Regions from separate parts of the Sphingomonas paludis genome, predicted to be linked through region 2. Evidence: predicted binding sites of a transcription regulator. Region 2 holds the regulator's gene; each other region holds the start of a gene.
What was found. The regulator LexA, encoded in region 2, represses DNA repair genes until DNA is damaged. The targets are predictions, from matches to a motif close to GTTCCNCNCTTGTTCT.

Region 1 (5,083 bases), 1.1 Mb from region 2:
GGGCGCGGACCAGCAGGGTGGCACCGGCCATGCCGACCATCGCCCCGACCCCCATCTGGATGGCGAGCGCGCGGGTCATGGCCGGCCCCTATTCATTGTCGATCACCCGGCCACGCCGCGCTGGCCGTTCGATGATGCGCTCGCGATAGATCACCTTGCGCCCGCCATTGGCGCCCACGCCGAACACGCAGATGCCGAGGAAATAGCCGAAATCATACCAGCCGCCATTGTTCGGCACGGCATAGACCGCGACGTCGGGCAGGAAGAGCGAGGCGACCCAGGCGACGGGAAAGATGAAGCCGTGCACGATGCCGAGCAGGATGCCGGGCGCATCGGGCTGAACCGCGCTGTCCACCTGCCGCGCGCAGGCGGCGAGGGCGAGGAGCAGGGCGAGGGCGGCGATGCTGCGCGTCATTCCGGTTCCCCTCCAACTGCAAACCGGCGACTTTCCGTAACGGGTAGCCCAGCTTCAGTCGGCACATAGATCAGCGAAGCCCGGCTCGATTCAAGCGCCTGAATCTGGAGATAGCGCAGATATCCTTCTGGTCCGCCCAGGCTGTTTTGAAGGATGGCGTTCGCCTTTGCTGCACCCTCCGCGCGAATGACTTCAGCCTCGGCCAATGCGATGGCACTTTCCTTTTTCGCGCGCGCTTCAAGAATGGCAACCTGGCGCGAAGATTGCGCCTCTGCGAGCGCGGCCTCGCCGGAGAGGCGCTGAGAGTAAACGCGATACTGCGGATAGGCGACCATCGCGATGAGGATCAGGATGACGGCGGCAAACCCCCCGATGAGCCCGCATCCCCACTGACGATCCACATTCATTCGAATTTTACTCCAAACCAACGCTGATCCAAGCTCGCCTCTCCCATTGGGAGAGGGACCTTAGTTCACTGACACGCCAGGCATTCGTCGTAATCGGTCGTTTCGCCGAGGTTGAACTGCGGCTTTTCGATCGTGTTGTCGGCTTCCACGCCGCCGGCGAACCCGGCGCGCTGCACCGATTTCGAGCGAAGATAGTAGAGCGACTTGATGCCCAGTTCCCAGGCGCGGAAGTGGAGCATGAGCAGGTCCCATTTCTCGACATCCGCCGGGATGAACAGGTTCAGGGACTGCGCCTGATCGATGAACGGCGCGCGGTCGCCGGCCAGTTCGAGGATCCAGCGCTGATCGATCTCGAAGCTGGTCTTGAACACGTCCTTTTCCTCTGGGGACAGGAAGTCGAGATGCTGGACTGAGCCGCCGCGCTCGAGGATCGAGGACCAGACGCCCTCGCTGTTCTTGGCCTTTTCGATGAGCAGCTTTTCCAGATGCGGATTGCGGACCGAGAAGCTGCCCGACAGCGTCTTGTGGGTGTAGATATTGGCCGGGATCGGCTCGATGCAGGCGCTGGTGCCGCCGCAGATGATGCTGATCGACGCGGTGGGCGCGATCGCCATCTTGCAGCTGAAGCGCTCCATCACGCCCATGTCGGCCGCGTCGGGGCAGGGGCCGCGCTCGACCGCCAGGTTCATCGACGCTTCGTTCACCTGGGCGTTGACGTGCTTGAAGATGCGCAGGTTCCACATCTTGGCCATCGCCCCCTCCATCGGCAGGCCGCGCGCCTGGAGGAAGGAGTGGAAGCCCATGACGCCAAGGCCGACCGAGCGTTCGCGGCTGGCCGAATAGCGAGCGCGGGCCATTTCATCGGGCGCGCGCTCGATATAGTCGGTCAGGACGTTGTCGAGGAAGCGCATCACATCCTCGATGAAGCGCTTGTCGCCTTCCCACTCTTCCCAGGTTTCCAGGTTGAGCGAGGACAGGCAGCAGACCGCCGTGCGGTCGTTGCCCAGATGATCGCGGCCCGTGGGCAGCGTGATTTCGGCGCACAGGTTCGACGTCGTGACCTTCAGCCCCAGTTCGCGGTGATGCTTGGGCATGGTGCGGTTCACATGATCGCTGAACACGATGTACGGCTCACCGGTGGCGAGGCGGGTCTCGACCAGCTTCTGGAACAGGCCGCGCGCATCCACCTTGCCCCGGACGCTGCCGTCCTTGGGCGATTTCAGTTCCCATTCGGCGCCGTCGCGCACCGCTTCCATGAAGGCGTCAGGGATCAGCACGCCGTGGTGCAGATTGAGCGCCTTGCGGTTGAAATCGCCCGAGGGTTTGCGGATTTCGAGGAACTCCTCGATCTCCGGATGGCTGATGTCGAGATAGCAGGCGGCCGAGCCGCGGCGCAGCGACCCCTGGCTGATGGCGAGCGTGAGCGAGTCCATCACGCGGACGAACGGGATGATGCCGCTGGTCTTGCCGTTGAGGCCGACCGGCTCGCCGATGCCGCGGACCGTGCCCCAATAGGTGCCGATGCCGCCGCCACGCGAGGCGAGCCACACATTCTCGTTCCAAGTGGCCACGATCCCTTCAAGGCTGTCGGGCACGGAATTGAGATAGCAGCTGATCGGCAGGCCGCGGCCGGTGCCGCCGTTGGAGAGCACGGGCGTCGCCGGCATGAACCAGAGCTTCGAGATATAGTCGTAGAGCCGCTGGGCGTGCGCCGCATCATCGGCATAGGCGGAGGCAACGCGGACGAACAGGTCCTGATAGCTTTCGCCCGGCAGCAGGTAGCGGTCCTTCAGCGTTTCCTTGCCGAAATCGGTCAGCAGCGCGTCGCGCGAGTGATCGACCTCGAGCGTGTAGGGGCGCGGGTCGATGCGCTTGCTGTCGCTGGCGGTGGTCGCCGGTTCGATGGTGGCGGTATCTGTCACGGTTTCCGTTGCGTCCCTGAAATCCATAGCTGCCCCATCATCCTTCCAGCGGTTCATCCGACTCGGGCGGGGCCGGTGGATGCTATCATCCTTACCCGCGCGCGAGAACAAAAAGTGATCATTCCGACCCGTCACAGTGCGCGCAAGCCCGGGCCGCAAGTTAGCCTTGCAGGTCAAGGAATACCAGTGCTTGGGCTTGCCCCCGCAAGCGACCACAACAGATTGTGTGCAATCGCGTTCCAAGGCAAGTCGGTAAATGCCGATGTAACGATTCAACTCGTCGCTAAAAAGACTCGTCTCATGGAACGACCGACAGCGTGCAGGTGCAGCGACGCGCGGGTTTCCCTTGGCTGGCGGACGATGCAAGAGAACGGGGCGCGAACGTAAAATATTTACCTGTGGAGGAGGGGATGGCCGCCCGAATGGTTATCGGCCGGTTGACTAAACAATGCCGATCAGCGGCCGTTTCATATGGCGACCCCGACCGTAACGGAGCGAGCGCGTACGCCATGACAGCCATTTCCGCCACCAGCCGCGCCGCCCGCGCTGCCGCCGCCGCCGCGACCGCCGCCCAGAAGCTGAACCGCAGCGCGGACCGGCTGGCAACCGGCAAGCGAATCAATTCCGCCGCAGACGATGCAGGGGGGCTGGGCGTTGCCGCGAGTATGACGGCGCAGCTGCGCGGCTATGCGCAAGGGGTGCGAAATGCCCAGGACGGGATCGCCATGGCGCAGACGGCCGAAGGGGCGATGGTCGAGATGACCTCCATGCTCCAGCGGATGCGCGAACTGGCGGTGCAGTCGGCCACCGGCACGATCACCGACGACGACCGAGCCAATTTGCAGGCTGAGGTTGCCCAGTTGAAGACGCAGATGAGCGAAGCGGTAACCGGCGCGACATTCAACGACATCGCCCTGTTCGCCGAGGGCGGATCGTCGTTCGGGATCCAGGTCGGCGCCAATGGCGATCGCAGCGTCGCGCTGAGCATCGACGATCTGGCGTTGTCGGCGGTGACGGGCGGCACCGTTTCCGTGCCGGGCACCGGTGCGTTGATGGTCGTCGGCACGACGCCGGGCGCGCTGCCCGAAGGGTCGGGCAAATATATCACCCAGGAAGACGTCGATAACGGCGCGATGATCTATAACTATCTGACCAATAGCCTGATGCCGATCCAACAGAGCAGTGTCGGGGGATATCAGGGTCTGACCAATGGCGAGAGCTATTGGGATCCGCAGGGCGGCGGCACCACGACCGTGTCCAGCGGCATTTCGGTGGCGACCGCGGACGAGGCGGTGGCATCGTTGCAGACGCTGGACGATGCGCTGACCCGCGTGACCCAGGGCCGGGCGGAGGTCGGCGCGACGATCAGCCGCCTCGAATCCGTGGCCAAGGGGCTGGACAATGGCGCCGGCCATTTGGCGGAGGCCCGGTCGCGCATCGAGGATGCCGATTACGCCAGCGAGGCCACGCAACTGGCGCAGTGGCAGATCCTGAGCCAGTCATCCACCGCGATGATCGCCCAGGCCAACCTGTCGCAGCGGGACGTGACGGCGCTGCTCCGGTAACGCCCACGCCTCATCCCGCTCGCATTGAACCGGCGAGCGGAGATGGGGCAGGTCGCTCCGTCTAGAAACGCCCGGTCAGCTGAACGCCGTAGAAGCGCGGCTCGGCCGGGATGAAGGTGGGGATGCCGAACGCGCCGCCGGTGTTGCCGGCGTCGAGCAGATAATCCTCGTCCGACAGGTTCCGCCCGAACACCGCGATCTCGTAGCGATCCTCGGCGAAGCTGACCCCGGCGCGCGCGTTGAACAGGGTGACGCCCGGCTGGCTGATCAAGGGGTTGTTCGGCACTTCGAAGAAGATCTGCGAACGATAGGTGACGCTGGGCGTCGCAAAGATCCGCGCGCCACCCAGATCCGCATCCAGCGTGAACCCGCCCGCTGCCTGCCATTCCGGCTGAAGGCGGAAACGCGCGCCCGAAAAGGCCGGGGAGAGTGCCGAATTCTCCTCGATCTTGGCATCGATATAGGCGCCGTTGCCGAAGAAGGTCAGCCAGTTCGAGGCGCGCAGCTGAAGTTCCGCCTCGACGCCCAGATTGCTGGCATTGCCCGCGCTGCGGGTGCGGGTGATGCCGTCGGGATCGACCACGCTGACCTGGAACCCTTCATATTGCTGGTAATAGACGCCGAGGGTGCCGGAGACCGGGCCGACCGTCCCCTTGATCCCGCCTTCGTAGTTCCAGACGATTTCCTCGTCGATGATCGCCAGATTGCGTTCCGGGCCGCGCACGGTGCTGCGCGCGCCGACCTGAACCACCGGCGAGCGGCGGCCCTGCGACA
Region 2 (5,083 bases):
CAAGACGGGCGGCAAATCGGGCGACTGGCAGGTCTGATCCACCGGCGGCTGTTCGTCATGCCTTTTGGGTCCTGAAAAATTGCCAGGTCACCGCCCAAAACTACTGCCCCCCGGGCACCACGCCGCCCCCCGCCCTCACCAAGGCCGCAGCCCTTTCATCAACGGCATCAGCGCCCTCCTGATCCAGGGACCGCCGGTCAGCAGCGCCGGATCGCCAAAGCGCCCCACGCGGCGCAGATGCCCGGCCGCCGCCTTGCGCATTTTCGCCTCGGCCAAAACGGCCGCCAGCACGTCATGCGCATAGACCGCTTCATACGGATCATCGGCTTGGGCATCGTCGACGGCGTTCGATAATTCGAGCAACTCCGCGCGGGTCGCGGTTTCCTGAAAATAGGTCTTGGCTTCTTCGCTCGCCTCGGGCCGTTCATCCATCATGTAGAGATACAGCCAATGCTCATAATGCGCCTTGGCGATCAGCGCCGCCGACCAGGGCGGCCTTACTTCCGCATAATCCCGGGCAACCTGCCACATCGCCGCATGAGAGCCGCCCCATTTCTCCGCATTGGCGCTGAGCGCCTTGGAATAGCCTGACATAGGCACAGCCACGGCCCGCGCCAGAGACCCCGATGCCTCGCGCTTCGTCGCATCGTCGCTGTCGACTGCGGTCGCCATCAGCCATGCCGCCGCCTGGCCATGATCCGGCTGCACGGCCAGGGCGTGGCGCAGCAGCTGCCCGGCGCGCTCGCGGCAAGCGGCATAGCGGTGCCAGTTCTGCTCTGCCACCTGATCGGCCGTGTCGAACCCCCTGATCCGGGTCGCACGGCCCATCAGCGCCGAGCCGACAATGACGAACCCGGCAACGTCCCCCGGATCATCGATCGCTGCATCCGGATCGATGTCGAACGGCAGCCGTTCCCCTAAAACCCGCAGCGCGACATAGGCGGTTTCTGGCGGCAATTCGCCCAGATACTGTTTGAAAACGGCCCATTGCCGGGGGGATCCGTCGACGATACGGACCAGCCGGACAAGATCCTTGTCGGTCAACATCACTCTACCCCCCCTTTTCTTCAGCTTTCGGGCATTAGCGGGAGAAGTCCAGAGGGATCAGCCAATTAGCGGCATTGGCCACGCTATTGCTCGCCGAATCGCCGCTCCTTGACGCCGTAAGTGATGCGGATGCGCACCCATTCGCCATATTTCGATTTGCCGCCGACGCGCGGGGGACGGACGCGGAATTGCCAGGCGGCGGCCTGGATGGCGCGGGCAAGGCGTGATCCGCTGCTTTCCCCCACGATCTCGCAATCCTCCACCCGGTATTCGGGCACGGTGCGGCACATGATCATGCCCCAGCCGGGGCCGCTGGCGGAGGATAGGTAACCGGCCAGTTCGGAATCATACGGCTCGCGGTACCAGGATGCGGCATAGAGCGGCTCGCCATTGGGGCCGCTGCCGTCGACCCGCTTTGAATCGCCGGGAAAGCCGGTGTCGGGGGGACCCATCGCAGTGCGCGGCGCGGGCGGCCCGGCGCGACCGGGCGGGGGCGCGCGGCCGATATCGGCGCTGGCCATCTGATCGCGGGACAATTCGATCCATGGGGCCTTTGGCGCGAATTCCTTGACCGCCGGCGGCGGCTGGACCAGCGGGCTGACCGGCCGTGGCGGCGGGGCGTCGGCCATTTCGCGCGGTTGTTCGGCGGCAGGCGGCGGCGGGGCGGCGGCAGGCCGGGGCGCGCTGGCGGCGGCGGGCGGCTGTTCCGACACTTCGGCGGCGTCGAAGGTGCTGAGCGACATGTCCACCGGCTCCCGGCGAACCAGCCGCGGGGCGAGCGTCAGCAGCACCAGCACCAGCAACCCTTCGACCAGCAACGCCAGCAGGATCGCCGGCGCGCGAGTCCCCATCCGTTCGCGCAGGCGAGCGGACCAGGACGGCCGGTCGATCAGGGATGGGGCCACGCGAACACCGTACCGGGGGGACAGGACAGGCAACGGCGTTACGAGCGCTATGCGGCCAAGACAAGGCGGCGGCGGGCAGCGTTGCGCTCCGCCCTTTCGTATCGTGGCGACCCGTGCGACATCGCGGGCATGGCACCGCCCCTGATTCCGCTCGCCGATGCACAGGCCCGGCTGATCGCGATGGCCGATCCGGTCGATGCCGAGGACTTGCCGATCGCCGCCTGTGCCGGGCGATGGAGCGTGGATGCCGTCATGGCGGCGCGGACCCAGCCGTCGCGCGACCTGTCGGCGATGGACGGCTATGCCATCGCCCATGCCGACCTGCCGGGGCCATGGCAGGTGATCGGCGAAAGTGCGGCGGGGCGGCCCTTTGGCGGGGGTATGGCCCGGGGCCAGGCCGTGCGCATCTTTACCGGCGCTGCCGTGCCGCAGGGCGCGGACAGCATATTGGTGCAGGAGGAAGCGGCGCGGGACGGCGACCGGCTGATGCTGACGGGCGAAGGTCCGGCGGCCAGGGGCAGCAGCGTGCGGCGGCGGGGGCTAGACTTCATAGCGGGCGATCCCCTTATCGGTGCCGGAACGCGGCTGACTCCGGCCCGGCTGGCGCTGGCGGCGATGGCCGGGCACGGCACGCTGGCGGTGCGGCGGCGCGTCCGGGTGGCGGTGGCGGCGACCGGCGACGAACTGGTGCCGCCCGGGGCGGCGGTGGGCGACGGGCAGTTGCCCGAAACCAACCGGTTGATGCTGGGGGCACAGCTGGCGGAACTGCTGGTCGACATCATCGACCTCGGCATCCTGCCCGACGATCTGGATGCGCTGACCCGCGCCTTTCGCGCCGTCGATGCCGACCTGATCGTGACCAGCGGCGGCGCGTCGGTGGGCGATCACGATCTCGTCCGCCCGGCACTGGTCGCGGCGGGCGCCGAGCTGGATTTCTGGCGCGTCGCCCTTCGCCCCGGCAAGCCGGTGATGGCGGGACGGCTGGGCCGGGCCATCGTCCTTGGCCTGCCCGGCAATCCGGTGTCGGCGTTCGTCACCACCCTGCTGTTCGTCCGGCCGGTGATCGCCGCGCTATCGGGTGCCGCCGACCCCCTGCCGCCGATGCAGCGGGCGGCACTGGCCCATCCCCTGCCCGCCAATGGCGAGCGGACCGATTTCATGCGCGCGGCCATGATCGGCGGAAGGGTCAGCAGCGCGGCGGTGCAGGACAGCTCGATGCTGGCCACGCTTGCCAGTGCCGATTGCCTGATCCACCGCCCCCCGCACGCCCCCGCGGCGGCTGTGGACGATCCTGTGGATATCCTGCTGATCGCTTGACTGTTGGCGGAACAAAGCATAGACATTCACGGTCTGTTCCGACACGGAGATTGGGGATGCTCACCAAAAAGCAGCATGAGCTGCTCTGTTTCATTGCCGAGCGACTGGGCGAAGACGGCATTTCCCCCTCGTTCGAGGAGATGAAGGAAGCGCTGGATCTGAAGTCCAAATCGGGCGTCCACCGGCTGATCGAGGCGCTGGTCGAACGCGGGTTCATCCGCCGTCTGCCCAATCGCGCCCGCGCGCTCGAAGTGCTGAAGATGCCGGAACGCGTTGAGGCCAAGCGCGGCAAGGCTGCGAAACGGGGTGACGTGGCACCACTTTCGCCACCTTCCGCGCCGCAGCGGATGCCGGAGGCGGCCAACGACGTCATCGAAATCCCGCTTCATGGCCGCATTGCCGCCGGCGTGCCGATCGAGGCGATGGAGGGATCGCAGATGCTGCCGGTGCCCGCCGCGCTGCTGGGCACGGGCGAGCATTATGCGCTTGAGGTATCCGGCGATTCGATGGTCGAGGCAGGCATCCTGGACGGCGACTATGCGCTGATCCGCAAGACGGAGACGGCGCGCGACGGCGAGATCGTGGTGGCGCTGATCGACGGCCATGACGCGACGCTGAAATATTTCCGGCGCGAAGGGGCGATGGTCCGGCTGGATCCCGCCAACCGCAGCTATGATCCGCAGCGCTATCGCCCGGATCAGGTGCAGGTGCAGGGCCGGTTGTCGGGGCTGCTCCGCCGCTATTGAGGCGGCGGCGCCTGTCGGGGCGGGCGCGGCGGCATCACCCTGGGGGGGTTCAGCCAGGGATGGGCCGTCGCCGCCTTCACCCGGCGGATCGTCCCGTCGGCCAGGTCGATGGCCACGCCGCCGCTATCGACCAGCGCCGGGCGGTCCAGTTTCAGCCAGCGCGGCGTGCAGCCCGCTGGCAGCCGTCGGTCGCTGACGACGATATCGGCATCGGCGCAGATATCGCGCATTGCGGTCCATTCGACGAAATGGCTGCTGCGCGTCGCCGCCACCCGCCATCGCCGCCCGCTCCGGTCGGTCACGTCGGCAACGCACAGGTCGGCGCTGCACCGCGCATCGGCCAGGCCCGCCAACGCCAGCGGATCGCCGTCCACTCCCGCCGCTTCGGACAGGATCATCCGCGCATAATCGCCGGTCCGGTCGCGCAGCACCGCCAGACCGGCATCGGTGCGAAGGGCGACGTGGCGGCCATCGCCGGTGACCAGCACATCCGGTGCGCCGCCCGACAGAGCCCCCAGCGCCCCGATGGCCACCGGCACCAGGCCCCAGACCCGCCACCCGGTCCGCCACAGCGCGATCCAGAGCCCGCCCCCGACCATCGCGGCAAAGGACCATCCGGGCATGACGGGCAGCATCCGCACCGATCCCGGTGCGTCGGCGGTGGCATGGGCGATGCCGAGCAGCAGGTCGAGCGCCCGGCCGGTCACCCACCATGCCGATGCGCCCAGCCCGACCGTATCCAGCACCAGCGCCAGCGCCTCTGCCGGCATGATGACAAAGGTGGTCAGCGGAATGGCGACCAGATTGGCCAGTGCTCCGTACAGGCCCGATTTGTGGAAATGGAACAGCGCGATCGGGGTCAGCACCGCCTCCACCACCAGCCCGGTCAGCAACAGGGACGCCGTGCCACGGGCAAGGCGTCGGTGCGGCCCTTCGTCCCGCCGTTCGAACCATCGCTGGACGCGGGGGTGACCGTGCAGCGCAACGATGGCGGTGACCGCGGCAAAGCTCAGCTGGAAACTCGGTCCCACCACGCTTTCCGGCCACAGCACCAGCACGAACAGCGCG
Region 3 (5,083 bases), 530 kb from region 2:
CGCCTTTGCGGCGACAGGACGTGGCTGTGCCCGATGGTTCGCGATTGGGTCGGCTTTTCCGGCAGGTCGACGCCGTGGAGCAGATACCAGAGCCGGTCGCCATTGGTGCCGCCCCAGGCGGTGCCCGCATCGCGGGGGCGGCGGGCGCAGAGCTGGCGGATGTCGAGCACGCCGTCGCGCGCCAGCCGCCGCTCCATCTTCGCCCCGATGCCGGCGATGTCGCGCAGCGGCACGTCGAACAGGCGCTCGGGCAGCTCATCCCCCTCGAACACCACCAGTCCGTCGGGTTTCTGCATGTCGCTGGCGAGTTTCGCCAGCAGCCGGTTGGGCGCGATGCCGACCGAACTGGTCAGGCATTCGCCGACATTGGCCAGGATCCCCGCCTTGATCCGCCGGGCCAGCGCCACCGCCTGTTCCCGGCTGTTCTCGTTATCCAGCAGGCGGCAGGCGACCTCGTCGATCGAGCAGACTTTGGTGACGGGAATATGCCGCCAGATCTCGGCAACGATCGCGTCATGCACCTCGACATAGCGGTGATGCCGGGCGGGCGTGATGCGGATGTCGGGGCACAGCCGCTTTGCCTCCCACACCGGCGTGCCGGTGGATATGCCGAAACGCTTTGCCTGAACCGAGGCGGCGATCGCGACCGTTGTGTCGCTGTCCACCGGTGCGACGATGACCGGGTGGCCGCGCAGGGCGGGATTATCCTGTTGCTCCACGCTCGCGAAATAGCTGTTCAGATCGAGGAACAGCCAGCGCAGCGGGCGCGGAGGAAGGTCGGGGCGACTCGACATGACGACGGAACAATAGCAGAACAAATGCCGTTTCTGTATCGGTGATCAGCAGACGGACCCAACTAACCCCTCCCCTGAAGGGGAGGGGCTTTATGATGGGCGCCAACTTGTTGTTGCTGGGCACCCTCCCAGAAATCAGCACGCGCTTTTTCCGTTGAAAGCGGTTATGGCGCGCACGAACCGGCCGAGTGCCGCCATGGATGGGTGAGCGAGAGGCCCTGTTCCGGCGACCGGCCTTTACCCCTGTCCCCTCCCGCCCCGCGCGTCTGCGCCGGGCCGACCGTTTGCGAGATTCATGTCCTTTTCCGATCTGCCCCCCATCCTTTCCGAAGCCTTGGCCGAACGGGGCTATGCCGAGCCGACCGCCGTGCAGGCCGCCGTCATGGCCCCCGAAGCCGCAGGGCGCGACCTGATCGTTTCCGCCCAGACGGGATCGGGCAAGACCGTCGCGTTCGGCCTGGCTATGGCGGGCGACCTGCTGGATATCGACGGCACCGCGCCGCCAGCCGAACGGCCGCTGGCGCTGGTCATCGCGCCGACTCGGGAACTTGCGCTGCAGGTCAGCCGCGAACTGATGTGGCTTTATGGCAAAGCGGGCGGGCGCGTCGTCACCTGTGTCGGCGGCATGGACCAGTCCAAGGAGCGGCGGGCGCTTCGCGCGGGCGCGCATATCGTCGTCGGCACGCCGGGGCGGCTGCGCGATCATCTGGAGCGGGGGGCGCTCGACCTGTCGAGCCTGCGCGCCGCCGTGCTGGATGAAGCGGACGAGATGCTCGACATGGGCTTCCGCGACGATCTGGAGCAGATTCTGGACGGTACGCCCGAGGGGCGGCGGACGCTCCTGTTCTCCGCCACCATGCCGGGGCCGATCGTGGCGCTGGCCAGGCGGTATCAGCGCGATGCGCTGCGCATCTCGACGGTCGGGGACGAGCGCGGGCATGGCGACATCGCCTATCAGGCGGTGACCGTCGCACCTGCCGAGATCGAGGCGGCGGTGGTCAACCTGCTGCGCTTTCACGAGGCGGAGACGGCGATGCTGTTCTGCGCCACCCGCGACAATGTGCGCCATCTGCACGCGACCTTGCAGGAGCGCGGGTTCGGCGTCGTCGCCCTGTCCGGCGAGCATAGCCAGTCGGAGCGCAATCAGGCGCTGCAGGCGTTGCGCGATCGCCGGGCGCGGGTCTGCGTGGCGACGGACGTAGCAGCGCGCGGCATCGACCTGCCGACGCTCAGCCTGGTCATCCATGTCGAGATTCCGCGCGATGCGGAGACGTTGCAGCACCGGTCGGGCCGCACGGGGCGGGCGGGCAAGAAGGGGACGGCAGTGCTGATCGTACCCTATCCCCGTCGCCGCCGGGTCGAATCCATGCTGCGCGGGGCGCGCATCGCCGCCGAATGGATCGAGGCGCCGAGTGCCGAGGCGATCCGGGAGCAGGACCGCGAACGGCTGATCGCGGCGCTGCTTGCGCCGGTGGAGGTGGATGACGAGGACCGGGCACTGGCCGCACGGCTGCTGACGGAAAAGTCTGCAGAGGATATCGCCGCTGCGCTCGTTCGTGCCCACCGCGCCGCCATGCCGCAGCCAGAGGAGCTGATCGAGAACACGCCCGATGCCCGCCGCGCCGCGCAGCAGGAGCGGCACCGGCCGGGCTTCGACGATACGGTGTGGTTCCGGCTGGACATCGGCCGGCGCCAGAATGCGGATGCGCGCTGGATCCTGCCGCTGATCTGTCGGCGCGGGCACATCACCAAGAACGAGGTCGGTGCGATCCGCATCGGCCAGCATGAGACGCATTTCCAGATTCCCCGCGCCATCGCCGCGAAGTTCCAGGCGGCGGTGATTCGCACGGGCGAAACCGAGAGCGACGAGGAAGTGGTCCGCATCGAACCAGCCCAGGGCGGGCCGGAGGCCGGTGCCCGGGCAGACCACCGCGCGGGGCCAGTGCGGGCACGCCCGACGCTGCACAAGGCGCAGCCCAGCCGACCGGCAGGGCCGCCGCGCGGCGGACCCAAGCCGTTCCGCAAGGGGCCGGGCGCAGGCAAGCCAGCGCATCGGGGTCCGCGTCCGAAATGAGTTTACGCATCCTGGTCGATGCCGATGCCTGTCCGGTCAAGGACGAAATCTACAAGGTCGCGTGGCGGCACGCGGTGGCGGTGACGGTGGTCAGCAACAGCCATTTGCGCGTGCCGGATCACCCGCTGATTGAGCGTGTCGTGGTTAGCGACGGGTTCGACGCCGCCGATGACTGGATCGCCGAGGCGAGCGATGCGGCCAGCATCGTTGTCACGGCCGATATCCTGCTGGCGGACCGTTGCCTGAAAGCGGGCGCGACCGTCCTGGCACCGACCGGCAAGCCGTTCACGACCAGTTCCATCGGCGGCGCCATCGCGACCCGCGCGATCATGGCCGACCTGCGCGCCGGGGGCGATCAGCTGGGCGGGCCAAAGCCGTTCGGCAAGGCAGATCGTTCCGCCTTTCTGCAGGCGCTGGACACGGCGATCGGGCGGCTGCGGCGCCGCTGACGGGGTTGCATCGGGGCGGGGGGTGGTCCATCGGGCGCCCGACGCGATCGTGAACCATTTGTGACGGCGGAGGGGTTTTTCGTGACAGAAATGTTGCAATATGCCCCGCTGCGGCGGGCGGGCGGTGCGCTTGCCATCGGTGCCATGGCGCTGTTCCTGCCGGTCGATGCCGCACGGGCGCAAACCGTCGAGGAACTGCAACGACAGATTGACGAGCTGAAGGCGACGGTAGCCGAGCTGAAGGCGCAAATGGCAAAGCAGCCTGCCGCGCCGCAGCCCGTGCCCGAACCGCGACAGGCATTTGCAGCGCCGTCGGCCGCTGTGACTGCGGTGGAAGCGCCGGTGCAGCTCGCCGTAGCCGAGGCACCGCTGAAGCCTGCCAATTGGTATGATCGCATCCAGTTGCGCGGCTATACCCAGTTGCGGGTGAACGAGATTGTTGCGGGGGACGCGACGGCACCGGACGGTGTCGCTCGCCTGCGTTCCGTAGCCGATGGTGGGATCAGCGACCGTGGTAATTTCAGTTTCCGGCGCATCCGGCTGGTCCTGCAGGGCGATATCAGCGACCGGATGTCCTTTTACTTCCAGCCCGATTTCGCCGTTGCAGTCAGCAACCAGACAGCGGGCGAGCCGCGCGAGGCCTATGCCCAGTTGCGCGATGCTTATGTCGACTGGTTCCTGGACGACGCCAAAAGCTGGCAGGTGCGGTTCGGCCAGGCAAAGGTGCCGTTCGGTTGGGAAAACCTGCAATCCTCGTCCAACCGGGTGCCCATCGATCGGACGGATGCCATCAACAGCGCGGTGCCCGGCGAGCGCGATACTGGCGTCACCCTGTTCTACACGCCGCCCCGGTTTCAGCGGATCTGGGACCGGCTGGAGGAGGATGGGCAGAAATTGTTCGGCAATTACGGCGCGTTCAGCCTGTCGGTCTATAACGGGCAGGGGAGCAATCGTCGGGAAAGCAACAACGGCCTGATGACCGTGGCGATGGCGACATGGCCCATCGAACTGGGCGGCGTGCTCGGCGGTCAGGTGGTGGAGGTGGGCGGAGCGCTGCTGCGCAACGACTTCCAACCCGAATTGCGCAGCGGCGGCGTCAGCGCGACGGCGTTCAGCGAGGAGCGGGTGGGGCTGCACGCCATCCTGTATCCCCAACCGTTCGGCATCCAGGCGGAGTGGAACTGGGGCAAGGGGCCGGAATATGACATCGCGCTGGGCGCCATCGCCGAAAAGCCGCTGACCGGCGGCTATGTGCAGACAATGTTCCGCATCAAGGACAGCCCGCTGGGCGAGGTCACGCCCTTTGCCCGCTGGCAGCATTATCGGGGCGGGTGGAAGGCCGCGCTGAATGCCCCGCGACTGGAGACGGACGACTGGGAGATCGGTGCCGAGTTCCAGTTCGCCGACCCGATCGAGTTGACGCTGGCCTATGCCCATATGCGGCGGCGCGAGGCGGACGAGCGGCGCACCGGTCAGGCCGAAGGCGACGTCATCCGCGCGCAGCTGCAATGGAATTACTGATCCGTTGAACCTGTTGAGGCAGCGCAGGGGTTGACGGTCAGCCGTCGCCAACCCGCTCGATATCGGCACCCACCCCCTGCAGCTTTTCCTCCAGCCGCTCATAGCCGCGATCCAGGTGATAGATTCGGCTGACCTGCGTTTCGCCCGCTGCCGCCAGCCCGGCGAGGATCAGGCTCATCGACGCGCGAAGATCGGTAGCCATCACCGGCGCGCCGATCAGCGGGCTGATGCCGCGCACCACCGCC
Region 4 (5,083 bases), 1.3 Mb from region 2:
ACGCGCTCCATATTCTCGTCGGCGAGGCCGCCGAGCAGGTCGAACTGGTGGCCCGAATGGATGCCCAGCGCATCGACGTTATCGAGCGTATCGACGAAACACAGATTCTCAAACTCGGCGAACTGGCCGGTGATCGCCTGATAGGTCGCCTCGATATTCAGATTGGCGACGTAATAGGGCAGGATCGCGACTTCGTTGGCGTGCAGCTCTTCCTTGTACTTATGCCGCAGCTTTTCGTGAGACCCACGAAAATGCTCCAGCAGCTCGACGATGAACGTGCCGGTGCCGGTAGCGGGATCGAGGATCTCGACGCCCCGGTCGATCAAGTTCTTGCCGAAATGCTTTTCGCACAGCCAGTCGGCGCTGCGGATCATGAACCGCACGATCTCACCCGGGGTATAGACCACGCCGAGCCGGTCGGCGGCCTTGCGATTATACGCCTTGTAGAAATCCTCGTAGAGTGCCTTCAGGAACCCCTGTTTCTCCGAATGGCTCTGGATCAGCGCGGCCGTGCTGGCGATCCCGGCATAATAGGGCGCGAGCGCGCGGAGCAATTGCTGCTTTTCCCCCCGCCCGAACAGCACATCCTCCAGCCGTTTGAGTTCGGCGGCGATATTATTGTGCTGGTGGAAATCGGGGTTGTCGAACACCTTGGCGAAAATGTCTTCGGTCAGGACGTGCTGGATCAGCATTTCCTGAACATCGTCCTCGCTGACCGCCGGGTTGATCGCGTCGCGCGCGTGCTTCAGGAACGCGCCCTCGGCACGGGCGAAGGCGCTCGATGCAGCCCGCTTCTCCGCGATGCGTTCGCGGAGCGCAGTGAGGATCGCGGGCAGGTCGGTGGCGAACTGCTTCACCGCCTTGTTGAAATCGGCAATTTCCTGCCGCTCATGCGCGAAGAATCGCGTCAGCAGCCTGAGCAGGCTGTCGTCATCGTCCTGCATGGCGGCGCGCATGACTTCGACGCCGTCCTGCCACAGCACGGCGGTCGCATCGTCGGTAAAGATGATGTTGTCGCGCGGGTAGCCCTTGCGGAACTTGGCCTCGATCTCCTTGGCCAGGTCGTCATTCTCGTCCTTGGCTTCCCAATAGCCGAACGGGACCCGCAATCCGTGGAGCAGCGCCCCGTCCAGGTAAATGCGGTTCATCGCCTTGGTCACGATGTCGTGTTCGGCGATGAATTGCAGGTCGTGCGACTTGCCCCATCGCTTGAGCAAATCCTTGAACGCCTCACGCAGCACGCTTTCGCGGCGGCTGCCCGACACCGCCCGCAATCGGTCAAGCTCGGCGCGATACTCGTTGATCAGATGCTGGCTCACGAACTACCCCCCGGAACCGACGCTAGCGGGGCAACCCCTTCACCGCAAAGCGCTTTCGATCCATTTCCGCGCGGGCCGACTGATGGCTACCGCGCCCCCAGAAAGTCCATCTTGCCCACCGGCACGCCCTTCATGCGCATGATCGCGTAGGCGGTCGTCACGTGGAAATAGAAATTGGGGATGGCGAAACCCAACACGTAATCGGTGCCGCGAAACGGAATGTCGCCGCGCGGCGTCTTCAGAATGATTTCCGCGTCCTCCTTCCCGTCGAACCCTTCGCGCGGGACGGCGTTCAGCACCGCGATCGTCCGGTCGATCCGCTCGGCCAGTTCGGCAAAGCTCGCCTCCTCGTCGGGCATCGCCACCGGCTCCGCCCCGCCCACGCGCACCGCCAGGAACTTGGCGCTGTCGCTCGCCCGCTGCACCTGTCCGGTCAGGGGCGCCATGTCCTCGTACAGCCGCGCCTCGATCAGCTCGGCCTCGTCCCATCCCTGCGCCTCGGCATAGGCGCGCCCCTTTTCCAGAAACGCCTTCATCGCTGTCAGCGCGCGGATCATCGGCGGCACCGAAACGTCGTAGAGTGTGTGCATGGTGATTCCCCCTCGGTCAGCGCCGCAGATGGGGCCGCCCGATCGATGCAACAAGGGCCGCACGCCCCCTCGCAACCCGTCACTACACCCCCTATCTCGCTGACTGGATTCTCCTCCAGAACAAAGCTAGAACTCCGCCACATGAGCCTTTCCCACATCTCCGTCCGCGGCGCGCGCGAGCATAATCTCAAGGGCGTGGACATCGACATTCCGCGCGACACGCTGACGGTCATCACCGGCCTGTCGGGCAGCGGCAAGTCGTCCCTCGCCTTCGACACCATCTATGCCGAGGGGCAGCGGCGCTATGTGGAATCGCTCTCCGCCTATGCGCGCCAATTCCTTGAGATGATGCAGAAGCCCGATGTCGATCATATCGAGGGCCTGTCCCCCGCGATCAGCATCGAGCAGAAGACGACCAGCCGCAATCCGCGCTCCACGGTCGCTACCGTGACGGAAATCTACGATTACATGCGCCTCCTCTGGGCGCGGGTCGGCATCCCCTATTCCCCCGCCACCGGCCTGCCGATCAGCGCGCAGACGGTCAGCCAGATGGTCGACCGCGTGCTCGCCCTGCCAGAGGGGACGCGCCTCCTCCTCCTCGCCCCCGTCGTCCGCGGGCGAAAGGGCAGTTACGCCAAGGAACTGGCCGAATGGCAGCGCGCCGGCTTCACCCGCGTCCGCATCGACGGCGAGCAGCACGCGATCGAGGAAGCCCCCGCGCTCGACAAGAAATACAAGCACGACATCGAAGTGGTGGTCGACCGGCTGGTCGTTGGTGGCGACATCGCCACCCGCCTGGCGGAAAGCTTCGAGACCGCGCTGAAACTGGCCGAGGGCCTGGCCTATGTCGATCTGGTCGACGGCGTCGTGCCGGGCCGGGAGGATGAGGCGGCGGACGCCGGCGCGATGAAGGGCGCAGGGATTCCAGCCAATCGCATCGTGTTCAGCGAAAAATTCGCCTGCCCCGTCTCCGGCTTCACCATCGCGGAAATCGAGCCGCGCCTGTTCAGCTTCAACGCGCCCCAGGGCGCCTGCCCCGCGTGCGACGGCCTGGGCGAGCGCCAGGAATTCGACGCCGACCTGGTCGTCCCCAACGCCGCGCTCAGCCTGAAAAAGGGCGCGATCGTCCCCTGGGCCAAGTCCAACCCGCCCAGCCCCTATTATATGCAGGTGCTGGCCAGCCTCGCCCGCGAATTCGGGTTCAGCCTCGACACCCCGTGGCAGGATCTGCCCGGAGAGGTTCAGCTCATCATCCTCCACGGCACCGGCGGCAAGCCGGTCACGCTCACCTTCATCGACGGCCGCAAGTCGTATGACGTGAAGAAGCCGTTCGAGGGCGTGATCGGCAACCTCAACCGCCGCCTCTTGCAGACCGAAAGCGCCTGGATGCGCGAAGAGCTGAGCAAATATCAGGCCGCGCACCCGTGCGAAACCTGCCACGGCGCCCGCCTCAAGCCCGAAGCCCTCGCGGTCAAGATCGCGCATCAGCCCATCGCCTATGCCACCCGCCTGTCGGTGGTCGACGCGCTCGCCTGGTTCCAGTCGCTGCCCGATCAGCTCACCGATCAGCAGCGCCAGATCGCGGCCCCCATCCTCAAGGAAATCCTCGAACGCCTCGGCTTCCTCAACAATGTCGGGCTGGATTACCTCAACCTCGATCGCACCAGCGGCACCCTGTCCGGCGGCGAATCCCAGCGCATCCGCCTTGCCAGCCAGATCGGCTCCGGCCTCTCCGGCGTGCTCTATGTCCTCGACGAACCCAGCATCGGCCTGCATCAGCGGGACAACGACATGCTGCTCGCCACGCTCCGCCGCCTGCGCGATCTCGGCAACACCGTGCTGGTGGTGGAACATGACGAGGATGCGATCCGCACCGCCGATTATGTCATCGACATGGGGCCGGGCGCGGGCGTGCATGGCGGCACCGTCGTCGCGCACGGCACCCTGCCCGAACTGCTCGCCACCCCGGGCAGCGTCACCGCCGATTACCTGAACGGCACGCGCAGCATCGCGGTCCCGAAAAAGCGGCGCAAGGGCAATGGCAAGAAGCTCACCGTCCACAATGCCACCGCCAACAATCTGAAGGGCGTGACGGCCAGCGTGCCGCTCGGCACCTTCACCTGCATCACCGGCGTCTCCGGCTCGGGCAAGTCCAGCTTCACGCTCGACACCCTCTATGCCGCCGCCGCCCGCACGCTGAACGGCGCGCGCGTGCCGATGGGCCGGCACGACAAGATCATGGGCCTCGAACATCTCGACAAGGTCATCGACATCGACCAGTCGCCCATCGGCCGCACCCCGCGCTCCAATCCCGCCACCTATACCGGCGCCTTCACCCATATCCGCGACTGGTTCGCGGGGCTCCCTGAAGCCCAAGCGCGCGGCTACAAGCCCGGCCGGTTCAGCTTCAACGTCAAGGGCGGCCGGTGCGAGGCGTGCCAGGGCGACGGCGTGCTCAAGATCGAGATGCACTTCCTGCCCGACGTCTATGTCACCTGCGATGTCTGCCATGGCCAGCGGTACAACCGCGAAACGCTGGAGGTGAAGTTCAAGGGCAAGTCGATCGCCGACGTGCTCGACATGACGGTCGAGGATGCGGTGGAATTCTTCAAGGCCGTGCCCCCGATCCGCGAACGCATGGCCATGCTGGCCGAAGTGGGCCTTGGCTATGTCAAGGTCGGGCAACAGGCGACGACCCTGTCCGGCGGCGAGGCCCAGCGCGTGAAACTGTCAAAGGAACTCGCCCGCCGCTCCACCGGACAGACGCTCTACATCCTCGATGAGCCGACCACCGGCCTGCATTTCGAGGACGTGCGAAAACTGCTGGAGGTGCTCCACGCCCTCGTTGAACAGGGCAACAGCGTCGTCGTGATCGAACACAATCTCGACGTCATCAAGACCGCTGACTGGATCATCGACCTCGGCCCGGAAGGCGGCGTGAAGGGTGGCGAGATTGTGGCGACTGGCACGCCGGAACAGGTGGTGAAGGTGGAGACGAGCTTTACGGGGAAGTATCTTGCGCCGTTGTTGGAGCGGGGTAGGGTTGGGGAGAATGCGGCGGCGGAGTAGGGCCTATTTGAGGAGGGGGCATGGCGGACGACGAGATCGTAGTTGCACGGAAGGTATATTTCTTTCGCATAGAACATTTTGAACAGTTCAAAGAGCGACTGTCTG

Region 1: ACPVPU_RS06420 (ribonucleoside-diphosphate reductase subunit alpha) is a predicted target of LexA. The motif match lies at 2,849-2,864, and genes of this name have one in related genera.
Region 3: ACPVPU_RS14535 (Y-family DNA polymerase) is a predicted target of LexA. The motif match lies at 801-816, and genes of this name have one in related genera.
Region 4: uvrA (excinuclease ABC subunit UvrA) is a predicted target of LexA. The motif match lies at 2,027-2,042, and genes of this name have one in related genera.

What each region holds. Positions count from the first base shown of each region.
Region 1 covers NZ_CP187558.1:1,316,937-1,322,019, forward strand. The annotation lists gene ACPVPU_RS06405 (hypothetical protein) at 1-79, opposite strand, end outside; gene ACPVPU_RS06410 (hypothetical protein) at 89-415, opposite strand; gene ACPVPU_RS06415 (membrane protease subunit) at 412-822, opposite strand; gene ACPVPU_RS06420 (ribonucleoside-diphosphate reductase subunit alpha) at 888-2,771, opposite strand; gene ACPVPU_RS06425 (flagellin N-terminal helical domain-containing protein) at 3,254-4,309, shown strand; gene ACPVPU_RS06430 (TonB-dependent receptor) at 4,371-5,083, opposite strand, start outside.
Region 2 covers NZ_CP187558.1:2,463,123-2,468,205, forward strand. The annotation lists gene moaC (cyclic pyranopterin monophosphate synthase MoaC) at 1-37, shown strand, start outside; gene ACPVPU_RS11845 (hypothetical protein) at 136-1,050, opposite strand; gene ACPVPU_RS11850 (hypothetical protein) at 1,131-1,952, opposite strand; gene ACPVPU_RS11855 (molybdopterin molybdotransferase MoeA) at 2,082-3,269, shown strand; gene lexA (transcriptional repressor LexA) at 3,326-4,015, shown strand; gene ACPVPU_RS11865 (ComEC/Rec2 family competence protein) at 4,009-5,083, opposite strand, start outside.
Region 3 covers NZ_CP187558.1:2,991,941-2,997,023, reverse strand. The annotation lists gene ACPVPU_RS14535 (Y-family DNA polymerase) at 1-794, opposite strand, end outside; gene ACPVPU_RS14530 (DEAD/DEAH box helicase) at 1,090-2,868, shown strand; gene ACPVPU_RS14525 (YaiI/YqxD family protein) at 2,865-3,317, shown strand; gene ACPVPU_RS14520 (porin) at 3,408-4,838, shown strand; gene murA (UDP-N-acetylglucosamine 1-carboxyvinyltransferase) at 4,876-5,083, opposite strand, start outside.
Region 4 covers NZ_CP187558.1:1,174,747-1,179,829, reverse strand. The annotation lists gene ACPVPU_RS05700 (type ISP restriction/modification enzyme) at 1-1,319, opposite strand, end outside; gene ACPVPU_RS05695 (DUF1993 domain-containing protein) at 1,406-1,909, opposite strand; gene uvrA (excinuclease ABC subunit UvrA) at 2,051-4,978, shown strand; gene ACPVPU_RS05685 (hypothetical protein) at 4,999-5,083, shown strand, end outside.